DNA from 2 places in the Enterobacter sp. UPMP701 genome. Region 2 is predicted to be linked to the other one. Evidence: predicted binding sites of a transcription regulator. Region 2 holds the regulator's gene; the other holds the start of a gene.
What was found. Region 2 encodes Fur, which represses iron uptake genes when iron is present. Its sites were predicted from a motif close to ATAATAATGAGAACNACTATCAA; they were not measured.
Positions count from the first base shown of each region.

Region 1: sufA (Fe-S cluster assembly scaffold SufA) is a predicted target of Fur. The motif match lies at 4,588-4,610, and genes of this name have one in related genera.

Region 1 is NZ_JBSKJN010000001.1:490,459-501,730, reverse strand. It holds gene sufS (cysteine desulfurase SufS) at 1-682, opposite strand, end outside; gene sufD (Fe-S cluster assembly protein SufD) at 679-1,950, opposite strand; gene sufC (Fe-S cluster assembly ATPase SufC) at 1,925-2,671, opposite strand; gene sufB (Fe-S cluster assembly protein SufB) at 2,681-4,171, opposite strand; gene sufA (Fe-S cluster assembly scaffold SufA) at 4,180-4,548, opposite strand; gene ACWKXT_RS02405 (MerR family transcriptional regulator) at 4,861-5,589, opposite strand; gene ACWKXT_RS02400 (diguanylate phosphodiesterase) at 5,778-6,998, opposite strand; gene ycgZ (regulatory protein YcgZ) at 7,337-7,576, shown strand; gene ACWKXT_RS02390 (hypothetical protein) at 7,581-7,901, shown strand; gene ACWKXT_RS02385 (biofilm/acid-resistance regulator YmgB/AriR) at 7,931-8,209, shown strand; gene fdhF (formate dehydrogenase subunit alpha) at 8,402-10,552, shown strand; gene fliB (flagellin lysine-N-methylase) at 10,594-11,272, opposite strand, start outside.
Region 2 is NZ_JBSKJN010000002.1:153,519-164,790, reverse strand. It holds gene nagB (glucosamine-6-phosphate deaminase) at 1-435, opposite strand, end outside; gene nagE (PTS N-acetyl glucosamine transporter subunit IIABC) at 761-2,710, shown strand; gene glnS (glutamine--tRNA ligase) at 2,880-4,547, shown strand; gene chiP (chitoporin ChiP) at 4,996-6,393, shown strand; gene chiQ (ChiQ/YbfN family lipoprotein) at 6,441-6,767, shown strand; gene fur (ferric iron uptake transcriptional regulator) at 6,869-7,315, opposite strand; gene fldA (flavodoxin FldA) at 7,605-8,135, opposite strand; gene ybfE (LexA regulated protein) at 8,291-8,578, opposite strand; gene ybfF (esterase) at 8,707-9,480, opposite strand; gene seqA (replication initiation negative regulator SeqA) at 9,664-10,212, shown strand; gene pgm (phosphoglucomutase (alpha-D-glucose-1,6-bisphosphate-dependent)) at 10,237-11,272, shown strand, end outside.

The DNA of each region.
Region 1 (11,272 bases), on a different contig from region 2:
AGAGCTTGTGCCCGGAGAACACGTAGAAATCGCAGTCCAGCGCCTGCACGTCGACCGCGTGGTGCATCACCGCCTGCGCGCCGTCAATCAGCACCTTCGCACCGGCCTGATGGGCTTTTGCGATAATCTCTGCGACCGGGTTTTCGGTACCCAACACGTTGGAGACCTGAGTGACCGCCACCAGCCGCGTTTTATCGTCGAGCAGGGCGTCAAGCTGCTCAAGTTGCAGCGTGCCGTCTTCGTTCAGCGGAATGACTCGCAGCTGCGCGCCAACGCGCTCGCAGAGCATCTGCCACGGCACGATATTGGCGTGATGCTCCATCCGGGTGATGATGATGTTATCGCCCGCGCGAACCTGAGCGTTGCCCCAGCTGTTGGCAACAAGGTTAATCCCCTCGGTGGTGCCGCGCACAAACACCAGTTCTTCGGGTGATTGCGCGTTAAGGAAGGCCGCAATTTGCGTGCGCACGTTCTCCATGCGCTGGGTCGCCTCGGCGCTCAGGGTATGAATGCCGCGATGCACGGCGGCGTAGCCGTGACGATAAAATTCAGCTTCTGCGTCCACCACCTGATTCGGCTTCTGCGCGCTGGCCGCGCTGTCGAGATACGCCAGCGGCAGGCCGTTCACTTCACGGGTCAGAACCGGGAAATCTGCCCGCACCTTCTCTACGGGAAAACTCATGCTTCGCCTCCGGGCAGACGCTGACCAATGCGGGCCAGCACCTGCTCTTTCAGTACGCCATCGCGCAGCGCTTCCGTCAGCTCCGCCGCAAAGGCATAGATAATCATTTTCTGCGCCGCCTGCTGGTCAATACCGCGCGAGCGCAGATAGAACATCTGCTCGTCGTCGATCCGCCCGACCGTCGCGCCGTGGCTGCATTTCACGTCGTCGGCATAGATCTCCAGCTGCGGCTTAGTGTCCACTTCCGCAAGGCGCCCCAGCAGCAGATTATTGTTGGTCATCTGCCCGTCGGTTTTAATGGCGTGCCGGGCCACGTTAATCAGACCGTTAAACACCGCCCGCCCTTTATCGCTGACGATGGTTTTATGCAGCTGGCGGCTGTTGCAGTAGCCTTTGTTGTGCTCAAGCCAGGTGCGCGTGTCGCACACTTCAGATTTAACCGGCATCGCCAGGCTGTTGATGCGCAGCGTGGTGTTTTCACCGTTAAGCTGCGTGCTGGTGTTGTGGCGCAGCACCGCACCGCCGAGCAGGAAGCTGTGGCTGTACGCCGCGGCATCCTGGCCCAGCAGGATATCGTTATGCGCAAAATGGTGGCTTTGCGGGTTCTCAAACGCCAGCTTGATATGGTGTAGCTGCACATTGGCGGCGACATTCATCGTCAGACGCGACCCGGTAAAGTGGCGGGTCTCATTGAGGCTGACATAATGCTCAATCACCGTGGCCTCAGCCCCTTCAGCCAGCTCAAGATGATGGCGATAGTGAGCAGTATTGATTTCATCGCCCTCTACGCCCTGGGTGATATGCATCAGCAGCAGCGGTTTGATCGGGCGCTGGTTACGTTTAACCTGAATATGCGTCACGCTGCGGGCCAGGCTCTCGGTAAGGTGCAGGAACACTTCAGGCTGAACCGGGGCGCTCAGGCTCTGGCGATCGTCATTAATCACGATCCCGAACCCGCTATTCTGAGTATCGTCACTCAGTTCAGGACGGTAGACGCCGTCGACAAAGACCAGACGCACCGCGTCCACCATCAGCGCCAGGGCATCACGCCGGGCCGGGCTGATATCCGCCAGCCGCGTCACGAACTCGCCGTTCAGCAGCCCGTCCAGCGGAGTGTATTTCCAGTTCTCATGTTTACGCGTCGGCAGGCCGAGACGCAGCATTTGCTGCAGGTGCTGCTGCGCCTGCACGGAGCGCGTATTGCCCTGTGCTTCAAACAGCCGGTGCCACTGCTGGAGTGCATTACTGCTGTTCGGTAAGCCAGCCATAACCCTGCTCCTCCAGTTGTTTAACCAGCGTGAAATCACCGGATTTTACAATGCGTCCCTGGTAAAGCACGTGGACGTAGTCCGGCTTGATGTAGTCGAGAATGCGCTGGTAGTGAGTGACGATAATGAATGAACGTTTGCCGTCGCGCAGGGCGTTCACCCCATCGGCGACAATCTTCAGGGCGTCGATGTCCAGACCGGAGTCCGTCTCATCCAGAATGCACAGCTCGGGCTCCAGCACCGCCATCTGCAGGATGTCGTTACGCTTTTTCTCACCACCGGAAAAGCCAACGTTGACCGAGCGGGTCAGCAGGTCTTCCGGCATTTTCAGCAGCTTGATCTTCTCTTCCATCAGGTCCTGGAAGTCAAAGCGGTCCAGCGCTTCCTGGCCGCGATACTTGCGCACCGCATTCAGCGCCGTCTGAAGGAAGAACTGGTTGCTGACGCCGGGAATTTCCACCGGATACTGGAAGGCCATAAAGATGCCTTCGCCCGCGCGGTCTTCCGGCGACATTTCCAGCAGATCTTTGCCGTTAAACTCGACCGAGCCGTGGATCACTTCGTAATCTTCGCGCCCTGCCAGCGTCGCCGAAAGCGTACTTTTCCCGGAACCGTTCGGCCCCATGATGGCGTGGACTTCACCCGGTTTGACGTCAAAATTGAGACCACGCAGGATCGCTTTCTCTTCCACGCTAACCTGTAAATCTTTAATGCTTAACATGTGCTTTCCTTAACCGACGCTGTGTTCAAGACTAATGGCGAGGAGTTTTTGTGCTTCAACGGCGAATTCCAGCGGCAGTTCAGAGAACACGTCCTTACAGAAGCCGTTCACAATCATTGAAATGGCATCTTCTTCGCTGATCCCGCGCTGCAGGCAGTAGAAGAGCTGATCTTCCCCAATGCGCGACGTTGTCGCCTCGTGCTCCAGCTGGGCGCTGTTGTTGCGGCACTCCACGTACGGGAAGGTGTGCGCCCCGCAGTCGGCACCGATCAGCATTGAGTCGCACTGGGTGAAGTTACGCGCGTTGGTGGCCGTCGGCATGATTTTCACCAGCCCGCGATAGCTGTTCTGGCTGTGCCCGGCGGAGATCCCCTTCGAGATAATCGTCGATTTGGTGTTTTTCCCGATGTGGATCATCTTGGTGCCGGTATCGGCCTGCTGATGCCCGCTGGTGAGCGCCACAGAGTAAAACTCGCCGATGGAGTTATCCCCGCGCAGAATGCAGCTCGGGTACTTCCAGGTGATGGCGGAGCCGGTTTCCGACTGCGTCCAGGACATTTTGCTGTTTTCACCTTCGCACAGCGCGCGCTTGGTGACGAAGTTCAGGATACCGCCGGTGTTGCCGTCACCGGGGAACCAGTTCTGTACGGTGGAATATTTCACCTCGGCATCTTTGTGGATGATGACCTCCACCACCGCCGCGTGCAGCTGGTAGCTGTCGCGAACAGGAGCGGAGCACCCTTCGATGTAGCTGACGTAGCTGCCTTCGTCCGCCACCAGAATGGTGCGTTCGAACTGACCGGTTTTTTCGGCGTTGATGCGGAAATAGGTCGAGAGCTCCATCGGGCAGCGCACGCCTTTCGGCACGTAGATAAAGGTGCCGTCAGAAGCTACCGCTGCATTCAGCGCGGCGAAGAAGTTATCATTACTCGGTACCACGGTGCCGATGTATTTTTTTACCAGTTCCGGATGATCGTGGATCGCTTCGCCAAAGGAACAGAAAATGATCCCCTGCTCGGCCAGCTTCTCACGATACGTCGTTGCCACCGACACGGAGTCAAAAATGGCGTCCACCGCCACCTCTTTCCCTTCGCGCACGGGCACGCCCAGCTGGTTAAACGCCTCTTCAACCTCTTTGCTCAGGAAGCTGTTTTCAGCGCCGGTTTGCTGTACCGCGCCGGGCTGCGAGGCGCAGGTATCATCACAGCTGCCGCAGGATGGCGCGGAGTAGTAGCTGTAATCCTGATAGTTCAGCTTGTCATAGTGGGCTTTCAGCCAGTGCGGCTCTTCCATTTCCAGCCAGGCGCGGAACGCGCTCAGACGGAACTCCAGCATCCACTCCGGCTCGTTACGTTTGGCCGAGATGGCGCGCACCACATCTTCATTAATGCCTTTTGCCAGCTCGTCTGTCTGCAGCTGCGTGAAGAACCCCTCTTTATAGTTGAGGTGCCCGCCGCTCCAGGTGTTTACATCACTCGTTGCTTCAGTATTACGAGACATAGTACCGCCTATACCCCAAAGCTTTCGCCACAGCCGCATTCGTTCTGGGCTTTCGGGTTATGAAATTTGAATAACTGGTTTAAACCTTCCCGCACGTAATCCACTTCGGTTCCGTCGATAAACGGCATGGCCTGCAGCGCGACGTACAGCTTTGCGCCGTCGGTTTCAAATACCAGGTCATCTTTTTCCGGTGCGGTGACGGTGTCCAGCACGTAGCCAAAGCCGGCGCAGCCAGTCTGCTTAACGCCTAAGCGCACGCCGAGAATGTCGGGATTTTTTGCCACCAGCTCGTGGATATGCGCCGCCGCCGCAGGCGTGAGCGTTAATCCGCGCCAGGCAAAATCGGCAGGATTGAAGGTTTCTGAATGCAGTTCCATAGGTCCACCTCATCTGATTAGCCATCAGGGCATAACACCATGTTAGTGATAACGATTATCACTTCAACCCTCTGACAGCAGGGGCATTCGGCTAAACCGCCCTTTTTGTCTACTTTTATTAAGCATAGACCCTGTCAGAAGATGCGGGCGGGATGGATGTAATTGTTCAATGCTTTGAAAAGTAATGGCTTATTTCATCAGGAAGGCAGAGGAGAAAGGAAAAGTAAAATATGCATCGGAAATGCCTATTTTTAAAATAGCTTAATTCAGGAAGTGGCAAAAACAAAAAAAGGCCCGTAAGGCCTCTGATAATCAGTGATGGAATGTAACGGTAAAACCCTGTTCACGCCAGTGATCGAGCTGTTCCTGCTGGCGCGGTGTCGGCGCTTTTCCGGTCCAGACGAAGATTTTCTGTCCGGGGAACAGTTCTGGACGTGGCGAATCAATCGGCTCCGCCAGTACGTCAATGTGCCAGCCTTTCTGTGCCAGACGTGCAGCTTCAAGCCACAGATGGGTGCGGTCGTCGCATTCCCAGCCAATAAGCAGCGCATCTTTGCCCGCTTTCTTACGCGACTCCGCCAGGTTTGCAACTGCAAATTCAATCAGGACGCCGTCCAGCATGCTCGCCATGTGGCGCACGGTGTTTTGATCCTGATTCATTCGCTGGCGGACGGGGGAAATAATGTTATCGATCAGCGCATCCATCGGGTGATCCCGGCGGAATTCGCCTATTTTGGCACGCAGTTTTGCCGGGCTGGCATAGCGCAGAACGGTCATCATCTCTTCCTGAAAAGTTGCCCAGTTACCCTGAGTCATCACCTCCTTGTTTTCCAGCAAGGCTTTCACTTTTCCGACCGAGACGCCGCTTTTCATCAGGCGTTTGATCTCTTCGATACGCAGGATATCTTCATCGTCGAACTGACGATGACCCCCTTCGCTGCGCTGCGGCTTCAACAATCCATAACGGCGCTGCCAGGCACGCAGCGTAACGGGGTTGATACCGCATCGTTCGGCCACTTCGCCGATACTGTAATAGGCCATTAACTCCCTCACGCTCAGAACTTCCATACCTAACTGCACCAACCTTATCAGATTGTACAAACCATTTGTATAACTAAGACCTTATTTTGCACAGATGAATGGGAGACTCACCCATCCACCTGTTAATACATTGTTGTATAAAATTTGCCGTTCGTACAGTTAAGAGTGCCGAAGTTTGTACAGCTTTATCAGTACTCGAACTTTTTCTCTGGCCATGCAATGGCCGGAATGCCGCCATGCCGGGGGCTGGCGAAAAGGTGTCCCTGGAACTGGGAAATTCCCGCCGATTCCAGCCACATCCACTCTTCCGCCTTCTCCACACCGACCGCGCAGATCTGAATTTCCAGCGAGGAACAGCATTTGATAATCGCCTGAATAATGGCCTGTCGGGGACCGCTTTTGTTCACGTTCGCCACCAGATCGCGATTGATCTTAATGCGGTCAGGCTGGAACTGGGCCAGCAGCTGGAGCCCGGCAAAACCGGCCCCAAAGTGATCGATCGTCACGCTGATTCCGGCGCTTTTTAACTGCCTGACTGAATCCTTGAACTCATCGAAACGTGAAATGGCTTCACTCTCAGTAAATTCCACAACGATTTGCTCAGGCACAAACCCATTAGCTTCGATGGCGGTAAGCAGGAAATCCACGGCGTTGGGGACATTAACCAGCGTCATGGGCAGCAGGTTGAGGGATAATGTCTGGTCCTGTAACCCCAGCGTGCAGGCCATAGAGAGCGCCACCCGCTTGCTTTGTAAATCAGATGCATAGACTTCATTACGCGGGCGATTGGCAAAATAGGCTCCCGGCGAATCGCCGGAAGGGGTGCGGAGAAGCGCCTCCCAGGAGACAACCCGCTGCATAAACGGATCGACGATCGGTTGAAACGCAAAACTGCAATCCGCCCCTTTCGCGACGACCTCAGGCTGTGCCGACAAGTGCGTCTCTTCAGTAACAAAATCCCACGAGTCCGCGGGAGGGAGTTCAAAATAGTTGGCCTTCTCGGTGGCCTCGACAAAGGTGCGGAAAAACTGCAGCGGGCGGTCGTTATAGGTCAGCTGATAACGCGTCGTGCCCCTGTTGAGCACCTGCTGTAGCACCTCTTCCCTGTCGAACTGGCGCAAATCAAACAGCTCCATGCCCACGTTGCCAAAGCGTCGGACAGGACCGTGATCGCGCATCAGCTCCACCACGTTATGGTGGCGCGGGTCGTTACAGATCTGCTCATAGATGGCAGAAACGTGCTCCACCGGCCCTTCCAGCAACTGGAAAAAATGTGTGCCGTTAAACAGCAAAATCCCCGTGACATTGGATTGCCGGTTCTTACGATTTGCAGCAGCGACCATTGTTTCCAGCGCTTTCACCGGAACGTCCTCGCAGATATGACTGCGGTAAATGATGGTTGTGAGCATGCGATTCCTGGGGTTAGTGTTTTGGCCACAAAAGAGGTGGGTAAAGATCATTTATAGCACATTAATTGCCTGACAAATAATTTACATCTCAACCATTTACGGCACTTAATGAAACTTTTTTAAGCGCTGTACAACTTAGCCGCGCCATTTCATTTTGTACAATATATCCTGTAACAGTACCGATGCATAGCAAGCCCACAACAAACTGAAAATAAAGAACTTTATAAAATATATCACAATAAAATTAAAAATCTGTACATTTTTAATGTACAGATTTAGAAATTGTGTATACCTTAAATGTAACGTTACTGATTACAAAATTTTTACAGGAGCGAAACATGCAGCAGAAAGGTTACGCCACAGATCCCGCAGCAGCGATCGCACAGTACTTCGAAAAAGCCGCGCTTCCTACCCAACAGGAAACGCTGGGTCAGGTGGTGGTAGAGATCCTCAGCGACGGGCGAAACCTGAATCGCAAATCGCTCTGCACCAAACTCTTAAGCCGCCTTGAAAGGGCCAATGGCCCGGAAGAGGAACAGCATTACCATATGCTGCTTGGTTTACTCTTCGAACGATAACGTTATGAATCGTAGTGACGCGGACAAACTGACCGATCAGCTGATTGGCGAAGCCGTTCTTTCTCTTTTGAAAGCGCACGGCCCCGTCACAACGGAGGCTCTGGTCCGGCGTCTGCGGGATATGAAAGCACGCGAAAAGGATCCCCGGCGGCGGGAGACACTGGCGAAGGTGATTGCCGATATCGGCTCAAACAGCTTCGCGTTAAAACGTCGCAGAACCGCGCAAGGACGAATGAACAGAGAGGGATCTCTCAATGATAACAGAGACAATGTAGTGCCGTTATTTGGAAATGGAAAACCGTCCGATCCCAAAAAAATACATTGACTGCAATTCAACAGCTACGGTGAGAACAAATGAGACAAAATATTCAGCTTCAACCCGAATACCATTCTGCTTTTTTAGAAAGCGCGCTGTCGGAGTATTTCCGCCACGCAGGCGATCGTTTTGCTGAAGAGTCCGCTGTTTTTTCTACTGCAGTACGCTGTGTTCTGGCTTCCGAAGGCCATCTTTCCAATAAAGCCATCATCCTCTGGTTGATTCAGACCCTTGAAGCAACCCACGACGTGGTTCAGGCGGATGTGATCCGCAAAACGCTGGAAATCGTCGTCGGTTACACTATGGACGATCTTTAATCTCCCTGCCCTTCAGCAACAGGTAATGTGTCATCGTCAAAACTGACGATTGGTATGACGATGACACCCCCCTCTTTCCATAACACCCTGTAAATAAAGCGCGTTAAAAGATGGCATGGTTTCTGCTTACTCCCTGTTACGGGACTGGGCTTACCAGTCATTTGGCTTCATTTCTTAACAGGTCTGTTATTGATGAAAAAAATCGCCAGCGTCTGCCCATACTGTGGTGCAGGCTGCAAATTAAACCTTGTCGTTGAGAATAACCGTATCCTCCGGGCCGAAGCGGCGGAGGGCGTCACAAACCAGGGCACCCTGTGTCTGAAAGGTTTTTACGGCTGGGACTTTCTTAACGATACCCGCCTGCTCACTCCTCGCCTGACCCAACCGATGATCCGCTACCGCAAGGGAGAACCCTTTACCCCCGTAACCTGGGAAGAGGCTATCCGCTACACCGCCCAAAAGCTCAGCAGCATTAAAGCGCAGTTCGGCCCGCGCGCGATCATGACCACCGGGTCGTCGCGCGGAACCGGGAATGAAACCAACTACGTGATGCAAAAATTTGCCCGCGCGGTGCTGAATACCAACAACGTCGACTGCTGCGCGCGCGTCTGTCACGGCCCATCCGTCGCCGGGTTACAGGAGACCCTCGGCAACGGCGCAATGAGCAATTCCATCAACGATATTGAACACTCTAAATGTCTGCTGATTTTTGGCTATAACTGCGCGGATTCCCACCCTATCGTCGCCCGGCGCGTGCTTAAGGCCCGTGAAAACGGTGCAAAAATCATCGTCTGCGACCCGCGCCGCATCGAAACGGCGCGCATTGCCGATCAGCATCTGCAGCTGAAAAACGGCAGCAACATGGCGCTGGTAAACGCCTTTGGCTATGTGCTACTGGAGGAGGATCTGTATGACAAGAACTACGTGGCGCGCTTTACGGAGGGGCTTGAGGCCTATCGCCAGACGGTGAAAGACTATGCGCCGGAGAAGGTCGAGCATCTTACCGGCATTCCCGCCCGCGACGTCCGTCAGGCGATGCGCACGTTTGCCGCGGCCCCTTCCGCCACCGTGATGTGGGGAATGGGCGTCACGCAGTTTGGTCAGGCTGTCGATGTGGTCAAAGGGCTTTCGAGCCTGGCGCTGCTGACGGGTAACCTTGGCCGCCCGGCCGTCGGCGTCGGGCCGGTGCGCGGGCAAAACAACGTTCAGGGTGCCTGTGATATGGGCGTTCTGCCCAATATGTTCCCCGGCTATCAGGACGTCACGGACCCCGCGGTCAGGCAGAAGTTCGCTGACGCCTGGGGGATTGACGTGACTAACATGGACGATAGCGTCGGGACGCGCATTACCGAGGTACCTCACCTTGCGCTGGAGGGCAAGATCAAGGCCTACTACATCATGGGGGAAGACCCGCTCCAGACGGAAGCCGATCTCGGCCTGGTCCGCAGCGGATTTAACGCCCTCGACTTCGTGGTGGTCCAGGACATCTTTATGACCAAAACGGCTGAAGCGGCGGACGTACTTCTCCCTGCCACCTCCTGGGGCGAGCACGGCGGTGTTTTTACCTGCGCTGACCGCGGATTCCAGCGTTTTGGCCAGGCCATTGAGGCCAGCGGCAACGTGAAGCGCGACTGGGAGATCATCAGCCTGCTCGCCACCGAGATGGGCTACCCGATGCAGTATGACGATAACCAGCAGATCTGGGACGAGATGCGCGAGCTTTGCCCGCTCTTCTACGGCGTGACGTATGAAAAAATGGGCGAGATGGGGCATGTCCAATGGCCGTGCCCGACGCTCGATCATCCCGGCACGCCGTACCTGTACAAAAACAATCAGTTCGACACGCCAACCGGCAAGGGACAGCTCTTTGCCGCGCCGTGGCGCGCGCCGGCAGAAATCCCTGATGAGGATTATCCTCTGGTGCTCTGCACGGTGCGCGAGGTGGGGCATTATTCATGCCGCTCGATGACAGGGAACTGCGCCGCGCTACAAAGCCTGGCCGATGAGCCCGGACGGGTGCAGATGAATCCAGTCGATGCGGATAAGCTGGGCATTACCGACGGTCAGCTGGTCTGGGTGCGCTCGCGCCGGGGTAAGATTATCACCCGCGCCAGCATCAGCGAGCGCATCAACGCCGGCGCGGTCTATATGACCTACCAGTGGTGGATCGGCGCCTGCAATGAGCTGACGCAGGATAATCTCGATCCCACCTCCAAAACGCCGGAAACGAAGTATTGCGCGGTGCAGCTGGAAGCGATTGAGGACCAGCGCTGGGCGGAGGATTTCGCGGCGTCGTCTTATCAGACGATGAAAACGCGATTGATTAATGCCGTGAACGTCTGAAGAAAAGAGGCTCACCCGGTGAGCCTCTGGCTTTTATACGCTTATCCAATCAGCAGCAGACAGGATAAATCATCACCACCGTTGATTTTATCGATCGCAAAGTCCATGCGCGCGTCAATAGTCTGATTGTGCATGGTCTTTTCTGACAGACTGGCGATAGTTTTCATCACCACCTGCTGATCAATCTCACCCTGCATCGATTGTACGCTGAGGATGAATTTGACATAGAAAAAGTCCAGCACGATACGATAAAACTGGCGCAGGATAGTTTCCGTGTTTTTACCGGGGAAATAGCTGTTGTAGAGCTTATACAACAGGTAATTACGTAATACGTGAGGTTCTGACAGGCAGGACGACTCGCACAGTTTCTGCCACTGCTGATTAATCCTGTCGAATTTTGCGTCCAGCTCAGACGCGTCGTTCAGGCCAGCAACGTCCAGATACGAGGCAATCTGCTGATGCCCCTGGAGAATAAAGCCGTCCCGTGCTGAATCCTTCGCCACGTTCGTGCCCATCACCGACAGCGCCAGATATTTCATCGCGTTTGAACGCGCCAGAGTATCTGTATCAATCAGCGATTTTCCACTCTGCAGCTCATAGCGTAACGCCTCGTAGAACTGTTCTACCTCATCAAACTTGCTGTGCAAATCAAAGTTAACGTGCTGAAGACACAGAATAAACTGGGCCAGCGCCATCAAATTTTCTTCAATGTTGCGGGAG
Region 2 (11,272 bases):
CGCGATGTGACCATCGTTGCCCACGCCGCCCATGAACAGGTGGATTTTACCGTAAGAACGGATTTTTTCTTCATACTGACGGCATTCTGCGTCAATATCAGGCGCATTTCCATTCAGCAGGTTAATATTTTCAGCTGGGATATCAACGTGATCAAAGAAGTTGCGGTGCATAAAGCTATGGTAGCTTTCCGGATGTTCTTTTGGCAGGCCGACATATTCGTCCATGTTAAAGGTCACAACGTGTTTGAAGCTAACCTGGCCCGCTTTGTGCATTTCAACCAGAGCTTTATATGCGGTCAGGGGCGTGCCACCGGTTGGAAGACCGAGAACGAAAGGACGATCGGCTGTTGGTTTGAACGCGTTGATGCGGTTAACGATATGACGAGCAGCCCATTTTCCGACTTGTTCAGCTGTTGCCAGGGGAATCAGTCTCATTATTCACCTCTAAAGTTTAAGTAAAAGTGGGCGGATGATTAGTGCAACCTGAACTAAGCGTAACCTGGAACCTTTCAGGCCGGATCAATCCGTCTTGATTTTTTGAATGATAAAATAAGTTTTCGTCGTTAGCCAGAGAAAGGGAGGGTTTAATACGATATTTGGTGACAATAATCACAAAAAATAGGTGTTTAATTTGCGATACGAATTAATTTTTCACACACTCACACTGCCAGTGAATCATCAACTGTATCTATCGTTCGTGACACAATAAAAACATAGTTTATGCGCGAGTCTTAACAAAGGGTCTCGTAGGGGGAATAGGATGAATATTTTAGGTTTTTTCCAGCGCCTCGGTAGGGCTTTGCAGCTCCCTATCGCCGTGCTACCGGTTGCGGCATTACTGCTGCGATTCGGGCAACCCGATCTTCTTAACGTGCCGTTTATTGCCCAGGCAGGCGGCGCAATTTTTGACAACCTGGCCCTGATTTTCGCCATCGGTGTGGCGTCAAGCTGGTCAAAAGACAGCGCTGGTGCCGCGGCACTGGCAGGGGCTGTCGGTTACTTCATCCTGACGAAAGCGATGGTAACCATCAACCCTGAAATCAACATGGGTGTACTGGCAGGTATCATTACCGGTCTGGTCGGTGGCGCCGTATACAACCGCTGGGCGGGTATCAAACTGCCTGACTTCCTGAGCTTCTTCGGCGGCAAACGTTTTGTGCCGATTGCGACAGGCTTTTTCTGTCTGATCCTCGCAGCCATCTTTGGCTACGTGTGGCCACCGGTGCAGCATGCTATCCATGCGGGCGGCGAGTGGATTGTTTCAGCGGGTGCAGTGGGCTCAGGTATCTTTGGTTTTATCAACCGTCTGCTGATCCCAACCGGTCTGCATCAGGTGCTGAACACCATCGCCTGGTTCCAGATTGGTGAGTTCACCAATGCTGCGGGCACCGTATTCCACGGCGACATCAACCGCTTCTACGCGGGTGACGGCACCGCCGGTATGTTCATGTCTGGCTTCTTCCCAATCATGATGTTTGGTCTGCCAGGCGCTGCACTGGCAATGTACCTGGCTGCGCCAAAAGCGCGTCGCCCAATGGTTGGCGGCATGCTGCTGTCCGTTGCGATTACCGCGTTCCTGACCGGTGTAACCGAGCCGCTGGAATTCCTGTTCATGTTCCTGGCGCCGGTGCTGTACCTCATGCATGCGGTTCTGACCGGTATCAGCCTGTTTGTGGCGACCCTGCTGGGCATCCATGCTGGCTTCTCCTTCTCTGCAGGCGCGATCGACTACGTGTTGATGTACAACCTGCCGGCGGCAAGCAAAAACGTCTGGATGCTGGTGGTAATGGGTCTGGTCTTCTTCGTTATCTACTTCGTTCTGTTCAGCGCGGTTATTCGTATGTTTAACCTGAAAACGCCGGGCCGCGAAGATACGAAAGACGATGTCGTGACCAGTGAAGCCAACAGCAATACCGAAGAAGGTTTAACCCAGCTGGCGACCAGCTACATTGCCGCGGTCGGCGGTACCGACAACCTGAAAGCGATCGATGCCTGTATTACCCGTCTGCGTCTCACCGTGGGCGACTCTGCGCGCGTGAGCGATGCAATGTGCAAACGCCTGGGCGCGTCTGGTGTGGTGAAACTGAACAAACAAACCATCCAGGTTATCGTGGGTGCTAAAGCTGAATCTATCGGCGATGAAATGAAAAAAGTGGTCGCCCGTGGACCGGTCGCTGCCGCCTCCACGGACGGCGCGCCAGTGGCTGAAGCGCCTGTTGCAAAACCGCAGGCGGTGCCAAACGCGGTGACCATCGCTGCGCTGGTTTCTCCTGTCACCGGTGACGTGGTTGCGCTTGAGCAGGTGCCTGACGAAGCGTTCGCCAGCAAAGCGGTCGGTGACGGCGTGGCGGTGAAACCAACGGACAAAACCGTTGTGTCTCCGGCAGCCGGTACTATCGTGAAAATCTTCAACACCAACCACGCGTTCTGCCTGGAAACGGAAAAAGGCGCGGAGATCGTTGTCCATATGGGTATCGATACCGTTGCGCTGAACGGTCAGGGCTTTACTCGTCTGGTGGAAGAGGGCGCAGAAGTGGTGGCAGGCCAGCCGATTCTGGAAATGGATCTGGACTTCCTGAATGCCAACGCGCGCTCGATGATTAGCCCGGTCGTGTGCAGCAACATCGACGACTTCAGCGGTCTGGTACTCCAGGCGAAAGGTCAGGTGGTTGCGGGTCAGACACCACTGTACGAGATTAAAGGCAAGTAATCGCTCCTGAGTAGAGTCATGCCTTTAGCGGCGGGGGATATCCTCCGCCGCTTTTTTTTGCACCATTTGCCCCCATTATTTTCTTCCGGGACGTTTTAAGGGTTGTCACTACGTCCGGCTTATAAGATCATATGCCGTTATACGTTGTTTACGCTTTGAGGAATCCACGATGAGTGAGGCAGAAGCCCGCCCGAGTAACTTTATTCGTCAGATCATCGATGAAGATCTGGCCAGTGGTAAGCACACCACAGTCCATACGCGTTTCCCGCCGGAGCCGAACGGTTACCTGCACATTGGTCACGCGAAATCGATCTGCCTGAACTTTGGTATTGCGCAAGACTACCAGGGCCAGTGCAACCTGCGTTTCGATGACACCAACCCAGTAAAAGAAGACATCGAATACGTTGAGTCCATCAAAAACGACGTGCAATGGCTGGGCTTTAACTGGTCTGGCGATATCTGCTACTCCTCTGACTATTTTGATCAGCTGTATGCCTACGCGGTTGAACTGATCAACAAAGGTCTGGCGTATGTCGACGAACTGTCTGCCGATGAGATCCGCGAATACCGCGGTACGCTGACTGCGCCTGGCAAAAACAGCCCGTTCCGCGATCGCAGCGTGGAAGAGAACCTGGCGCTGTTTGAAAAAATGCGTGCCGGTGGCTTCGAAGAAGGTAAAGCGTGCCTGCGTGCCAAAATCGACATGGCATCGCCGTTCATCGTAATGCGCGATCCGGTGCTGTACCGCATCAAATTCGCAGAACACCACCAGACCGGCAACAAGTGGTGCATCTACCCGATGTACGACTTCACCCACTGCATCAGCGATGCGCTGGAAGGCATTACGCACTCGCTGTGTACGCTGGAGTTCCAGGACAACCGTCGTCTGTATGACTGGGTGCTGGATAACATCACCATTCCTGTGCATCCGCGCCAGTACGAGTTCTCTCGTCTGAATCTGGAATACACCGTGATGTCCAAGCGTAAGCTGAATCTGCTGGTGACCGACAAGCATGTTGAAGGCTGGGACGACCCGCGCATGCCAACCATCTCCGGCCTGCGCCGTCGTGGTTACACTGCCGCCTCTATTCGTGAGTTCTGCAAACGCATCGGCGTGACCAAGCAGGACAACACCATTGAAATGGCGTCTCTGGAATCCTGCATTCGTGAAGACCTCAACGAAAACGCCCCGCGCGCAATGGCCGTTATCGATCCGGTAAAGCTGGTTATCGAAAACTACCCGCAGTGCGAAAGCGAACTGGTCTCCATGCCTAACCATCCGAACAAACCGGAAATGGGAAGCCGTGATGTGCCGTTCAGCGGTGAAATCTGGATCGACCGCGCTGACTTCCGCGAAGAAGCCAACAAGCAGTACAAGCGTCTGGTGCTGGGTAAAGAAGTGCGTCTGCGTAATGCCTACGTCATCAAAGCCGAGCGCGTAGAGAAAGATGCAGAAGGGAATATCACCACCATCTTCTGTTCTTATGATGCTGAAACGCTGAGCAAAGATCCGGCGGATGGCCGCAAGGTGAAAGGCGTTATCCACTGGGTGAGCGCTTCCCACGCGCTGCCGGTTGAAATTCGTCTGTACGATCGTCTGTTCAGCGTGCCTAACCCGGGCGCAGCGGAAGACTTCCTGGCAACCATCAACCCGGAATCGCTGGTAATTAAACAGGGTTATGCGGAGCCATCGCTGAAAGCGGCTGAAGCGGGCAAAGCGTTCCAGTTCGAGCGTGAAGGTTACTTCTGCCTGGACAGCCGTTACAGCACCGCTGAAAAACCGGTATTTAACCGCACCGTAGGCCTGCGTGATACTTGGACGAAGATCGGCGAATAATATTGCTGCTCTGGTCAATGAGAAACAAACGCCGCTTATTGCGGCGTTTTTTTATTGTATGATCATATCGTTATAGCGGAGCTAAAATAGGGCTGGCTGATATTTCAGGTCAATGCGGTGCTACTTATTTTTCTAAAAAAAAGTTTGTATATTTTCACCAGAAAGGAATAAGTAGAAATTAGCGAAATTTAACGGCTTTATCCTCCAGAAATTAACGGCTTGCCCCGTCAAACCTCGCCTCGCGCTAAATGTTACAAACCACTACCAATTATGTGCACTTCGTCATAATCCTGACTTTTGCCCACTAAAAAGCATTGATAATTCGCGTCGCGAAAAATAACCTAAAGACGGTAGTTAATTCGAGGGTATTTATAACTACCCCTGACCATTTGGTCTTTTCTGTTTTTCGCCGTTTAAGGCGTTTTAATTCGTCAAAGAGGAATAATCTATGCGTACGTTCAGTGGCAAACGTAGTGCGCTGGCGCTGGCTATCGCCGGTGTGACAGCAATGTCGGGCCTGGTGGTTGCGCCAGAGGCGAAAGCGGCAGGTTTCATCGAAGATTCTACCCTTACGGGCGGTATTTATTACTGGCAGCGTGAGCGTGACCGTAAAGACGTCACTGAAGATAAATACAAAACTAACCTTTCTCATTCCACCTGGAACGCCAACCTGGATTTCCAGTCAGGCTATGCCGCCGATATGTTCGGTCTGGATATTGCCGCGTTTACCGCAATTGAAATGGCTGAAAACGGCGATAGCGGTCACCCGAACGAAATTGCGTTCTCCTCCAGCAATAAAGCTTACGATGAAGACTGGTCCGGGGATAAAAGCGGTATCAGTCTTTATAAGGCCGCAGCGAAATTTAAATACGGCCCGGTCTGGGCGCGTGGGGGCTATATTCAGCCAACCGGCCAGACGCTGTTAGCACCGCACTGGAGTTTTATGCCGGGCACCTATCAGGGTGCGGAAGCGGGGGCTAACTTTGACTATGGCGATGCGGGTGCGTTGAGCTTCTCCTATATGTGGACCAACGAGTACAAAGCGCCGTGGCACATTGAGATGGACAAGTTTTACCAGAACGATAAGAAAACCAAAGTCGATTACCTCCACTCGCTCGGCGCGAAGTACGACTTTAAAAACGACCTGGTACTGGAGGCCGCATTTGGTCAGGCAGAAGGCTATATCGATCAGTATTTTGCGAAAGCCAGCTACAAATTTGATATCGCCGGCAGCCCGCTGAGCACCAGCTACCAGTTCTACGGTACGCGCGATAAGGTCAGCGATGGTAGTGTAAATGACATTTATAACGGCACCGCGTGGCTGCAGGCGTTGACCTTCGGCTACAAGGTTGGTCAGGTTGATTTACGCCTGGAAGGAACGTGGGTGAAGGCGGAAGGGCAGCAGGGCTACTTCCTGCAACGTATGACCCCAACCTATGCCTCGTCCAACGGCCGTCTTGATATCTGGTGGGATAACCGCTCTGACTTCAACGCCGACGGCGAAAAAGCGGTCTTCTTCGGCGCAATGTATGACCTGAAAAACTGGAATCTTCCAGGCTGGGCAGTGGGTGCTTCTTACGCTTACGCCTGGGACGCAAAACCTGCCGATATGGCTACGCCGGATGCGTACTACGATCCAAACTATCGCCTGAAAGAGTCCTCTTACAGTCTGGATGCTATCTACACCCTGCAGGAAGGCCGTGCGAAAGGCACGATGTTCAAACTGCACTTCACGCAGTATGACAACCACTCCGATATCCCGAGCTACGCGGGCGGTTACGGCAACATCTTCCAGGATGAACGTGACGTGAAATTCATGGTTATCGCCCCATTCACTATCTTCTGATGAACGCACCGGCGGAGTAACTCCCGCCGGTATGGAGAGTGCACATGATGAAAAAAATCGTAATCGTCGCGCTGTTGGCATCAGGGCTGGTGGCGTGCGCGCAAACTCAGGCGCCAAAAGAGGACTCCCGTCTGAAGGAGGCGTATAGCGCCTGTATTAATAGTGCGGAAGGATCGCCGGAGAAAATTGAAGCCTGTCAGAGCGTGCTGAATGTGCTGAAGAAAGAGAAAGCGCATGAGCAGTTTGCAACACAGGAGAATATACGCGTGATGGATTACCAGGCCTGTATCCAGGCGCGTAAAACCGGTAACGATCAGGAAGTCGCGAAGCGTTGCGATAAGATCTGGAATGAGATACGCAATAACAATAAATAAGTGATTTCATGCCCGGTGGCGCTGCGCCACCGGGCTTTTTATTGCCCAAAAAAGGCAAAAAAAAGCCAACCTTTCGGCTGGCTCAGAGTATGAACGCTAACTTATTTTGCGTCGTGCGCGTGTTCATTTTCGCGGCAATCACCTTCAGCGCAGTGACCGTAAAGGTACAGGCTGTGGTTGGTCAGGCGGATGCCATGACGAGCTGCGATTTCACGCTGACGCGCTTCGATAGAATCGTCGCTGAATTCAATGACCTTGCCGCAATCGAGGCAGATCAGGTGATCGTGGTGCTGCTGCTGGGTCAGTTCGAAAACAGATTTACCGCCTTCGAAATTATGACGGGTAACAATGCCCGCGTCATCAAACTGGTTCAGCACGCGATAAACGGTGGCCAGCCCAATCTCTTCACCCATGTCGATAAGACGTTTATAGAGGTCTTCCGCACTGACATGGTGATTGTCTGGACCCTGAAGCACTTCAAGGATTTTTAACCGAGGAAGCGTTACTTTCAGGCCAGCCTTCTTTAATGCGGTATTGTTGTCAGTCATGCGGAATCTGTCCTGTTGCTAAACGATTCACTTCTGTAGGAAGTGACAGAAAATGCACCTGGGATAATGCGTCTCATTATAGAACTGCCATGGTTAAATGAAAACTGCAAGTCTCAGGCAAAGTATGCTTATAAAAATGGGGTATCACCAACAAACTTGCTCAATGGAAACCACATTTTACCAGGGAGACATTGTACAGGTCTGGACGAAAAAGTTAAAAGTTTGTAGCAATTAATTTAATCGGTTTTACCTGGAAAACGGGCGCAACCGGAGTTGCGCCGCAAGGAAATCAGGCGTTAAGGATGTCGTCCAGGTTCAGTTCTTCTCTAACCTGCTTAACCCATTTTTCAACACGCTCTGCAGTCAGTTCTGGCTGACGGTCTTCATCGATGGCCAGGCCAACGAAGTGGTCGTCATCTGCCAGACCTTTAGAGGCTTCAAAGTGGTAACTCGCCGTTGGCCAGTGGCCGACAATCGCCGCACCGCGTGGCTCAATGATGTCGCGGATGGTACCCAGCGCGTCACAGAAGTACTCGGCGTAATCTTCCTGATCGCCACAACCGAACAGGGCAACCAGCTTGCCGTTGAAGTCCACCTCTTCCAGCGTTGGGAAGAAATCATCCCAGTCGCACTGGGCTTCACCGTAGTACCAGGTAGGAATACCCAGCAGCAGGATGTCATAGCCCTCGAGATCTTCTTTGCTGCTCTTGGCGATGTCATGCACATCAGCAACGTCTTTACCGAGCTGTTTCTGAATAGTTTTTGCGATATTTTCGGTATTGCCGGTATCACTGCCGAAGAAAATGCCGATGATTGCCATGAGTAAAATAACCTCTTGAAACTTAATGGTATGGTGGCGCAAATTGTCCACGGATAAGGGCAATAATAGCAGAACAGGCAACCCTGCGGAAACCGCTATCGCGCAGGACTGCACTCTGTGCTACATGAAAAGGGCGATAAAGGGGATTTTCAGACTTATGCCTGGTTGCGCAACGTCTCTAGCTGGGCGATCAACATCTCTTCAATGAGCTCGCTGCGGCTGATATTACGCGCCTCCGCCAGTTCATTAAGCGCATCGACCGCATCGGCGTTGAGCTTCAGTTCGACACGCTTAAGCCCACGATTTTTATCGCGTTTAAGCTGATTGCGTTTATTAATACGCAGCTGTTCATCGCGCGAAAGCGGATTCGTTTTCGGTCGTCCCGGTCGACGCTCATTCGCGAACAGATCTAGTGTCGTACGGTCCGTTTGTTCTTTGGCCATGATTCTGAGACTTCGGGGGAAACACGCCGCCCTGCTAATGCCCGGGCGATAAGCGCGCCATCATACATCACCAAAAACGGCACGCCAACGACTGGAAGCCCGCAGTCTTCCAGTCGCTCTCTTTTTAATCAATTTGCAGTATCAGCGAGATAGCGGCGGATGGCGCGCAGTACGGCGTCCGGTTTTTCGGCGTGAACCCAATGCCCGGCCCCGGCAATCACGTGGGCGCGCGCCTGCGGGAACTGTGCCAGCAGCACGTCGCGGTACGCATCGGTGACGTAAGGCGAGTTGCCGCCGCGGATAAAGAGGGTAGGGTGCGGCCAGGCGGGGACGGTTTCCCAGCCCACGATATTATTGTACTGGTCCCACAGCACCGGCACGTTAAAACGCCATTGGCCGTCAACGAACGATTTCAGCAGAAACTGCACCACGCCTTCTTCATCAAGATGCTCGCGCATAACGGCCGCGGCCTGCTGACGCGTTGAAACGCCAGCTTCAGTCACCGCATTGATCGCCGCGAAAATTTCATCGTGACGGCGAACGTCGTAATTGACGGGCGCAACATCAATGACCACCAGCCCGGAAATTCGCTCAGGGGCCAGCGCAGTGAGCGCCATCACCGCTTTGCCGCCCATTGAATGCCCGATAAGCGTCGCTTTCTGGATATTATTCGCATCGAGGGTGTCCCGCAGATCCTGCGCCATGGCTGCGTAGGTCATCTCCTCCGAGCGGCCTGAAAGCCCGTGATTGCGCATATCTACCTGGAGAATATCGTGATCGGAAACCAGGTCGCGGGCCAGCACGCCCAGATTATCCAGGCTGCCAAACAGCCCGTGAACCAGCACGATGGGGGAATTATTGCTCGGCGATTGTGCAGTTTGCGCTCGGGTATTCAATTTCATGGCAAAGTTCTTTTTTTACGTATGTCAGGTTAGGGTATCATGTTGACCATTCTGCCGCCCGGCTGCAAGGTTCCAGTTTAATCTGACTTTTGCCGCCAACCTGGTTTGACGCTATCCGCTGTTGGGATTTGACCTTATAATCCCAATGACTTGTATTCAGATAAGATATCGCACTGGATTAAGATGAAAACAATCGAAGTTGATGACGAACTCTATCAGTATATTGCCAGCCAGACTCGGCATATCGGGGAGAGCGCGTCCGACATTTTACGGCGCATGCTTAAAATTTCCGCCGCTTCACAGCCTGCCACCCCAGCTTCCAAAGATGTCGTGTCTCAGCCGAGCGTTGTTGCACAAGTCAAACCTGCCGTGACGCCGGTTAAAGATAAAGTGCGCGCGATGCGCGAGCTGCTGCTCTCCGATGAATACGCGGAGCAGAAAAAGGCGGTTAACCGTTTTATGCTGGTGCTGTCTACACTTTACTCCCTGGATAACAAAGCGTTTGCTGAAGCGACCGAGTCGCTGCACGGCCGTACCCGCGTCTATTTCGCCGGTGACGAGCAGACGCTGCTGCAAAATGGCAATCAAACCAAACCTAAACATGTCCCTGGCACTCCGTACTGGGTGATCACCAATACCAATACGGGCCGCAAGTGCAGCATGATTGAACACATCATGCAGTCCATGCAGTTCCCGGCGGAATTGATTGAAAAGGTTTGCGGTACAATTTAACCCTTGCATCAGAAGGACCCGGTAATGGCAAATCACAGCCGTGCAGGCCAACCTGCACAACAAAGCGATTTGATTAACGTCGCTCAGCTGACCGCGCAGTATTACGTGCTGAAACCGGTCGTGGGCAACGCAGAACACGCAGTGAAGTTTGGTACATCTGGCCACCGCGGTAGCGCGGCGCGCCACAGCTTTAACGAACCGCACATTCTGGCCATTGCTCAGGCCATTGCGGAAGAGCGCGCTAAAAACGGCGTTACCGGTCCGTGCTACGTGGGTAAAGATACCCATGCGCTGTCTGAACCAGCGTTTATTTCCGTGCTGGAAGTGCTGGCGGCGAACGGAGTGGACGTGATTGTTCAGGAGAACAATGGTTTTACTCCAACGCCTGCGGTTTCAAACGCTATCCTCGTGCACAATAAAAAAGGCGGCGCGCTGGCGGACGGGATCGTTATTACCCCATCCCACAACCCGCCAGAAGACGGCGGCATCAAGTACAACCCGCCTAACGGTGGTCCGGCAGATACCAACGTCACCAAAGTAGTGGAAGATCGTGCAAACGCGCTGCTGGCCGACGGCCTGAAGGGCGTAAAACGTATTTCTCTTGATGAGGCGATGGCCTCCGGCCACGTGAAAGAGCAGGATCTGGTTCAGCCGTTCGTCGAAGGGCTGGCGGATATCGTCGATATGGCGGCTATCCAGAAAGCCGGTCTGAAGCTGGGCGTGGATCCGCTGGGTGGTTCCGGTATCGAATACTGGAAACGCATTGCCGAGCACTACAAGCTGGATCTGACCATCGTGAACGATCACGTCGATCAGACCTTCCGCTTTATGCACCTGGACAAAGACGGCGCGATCCGTATGGACTGCTCCTCCGAGTGCGCGATGGCGGGCCTGCTGGCGCTGCGCGACAAGTTCGACCTGGCGTTTGCCAACGACCCGGACTACGACCGTCACGGTATCGTCACCCCGGCAGGGCTGATGAACCCGAACCACTATCTGGCTGTCGCTATCAACTACCTGTTCCAGCACCGTCCGCAGTGGGGCAAAGAGGTGGCTGTCG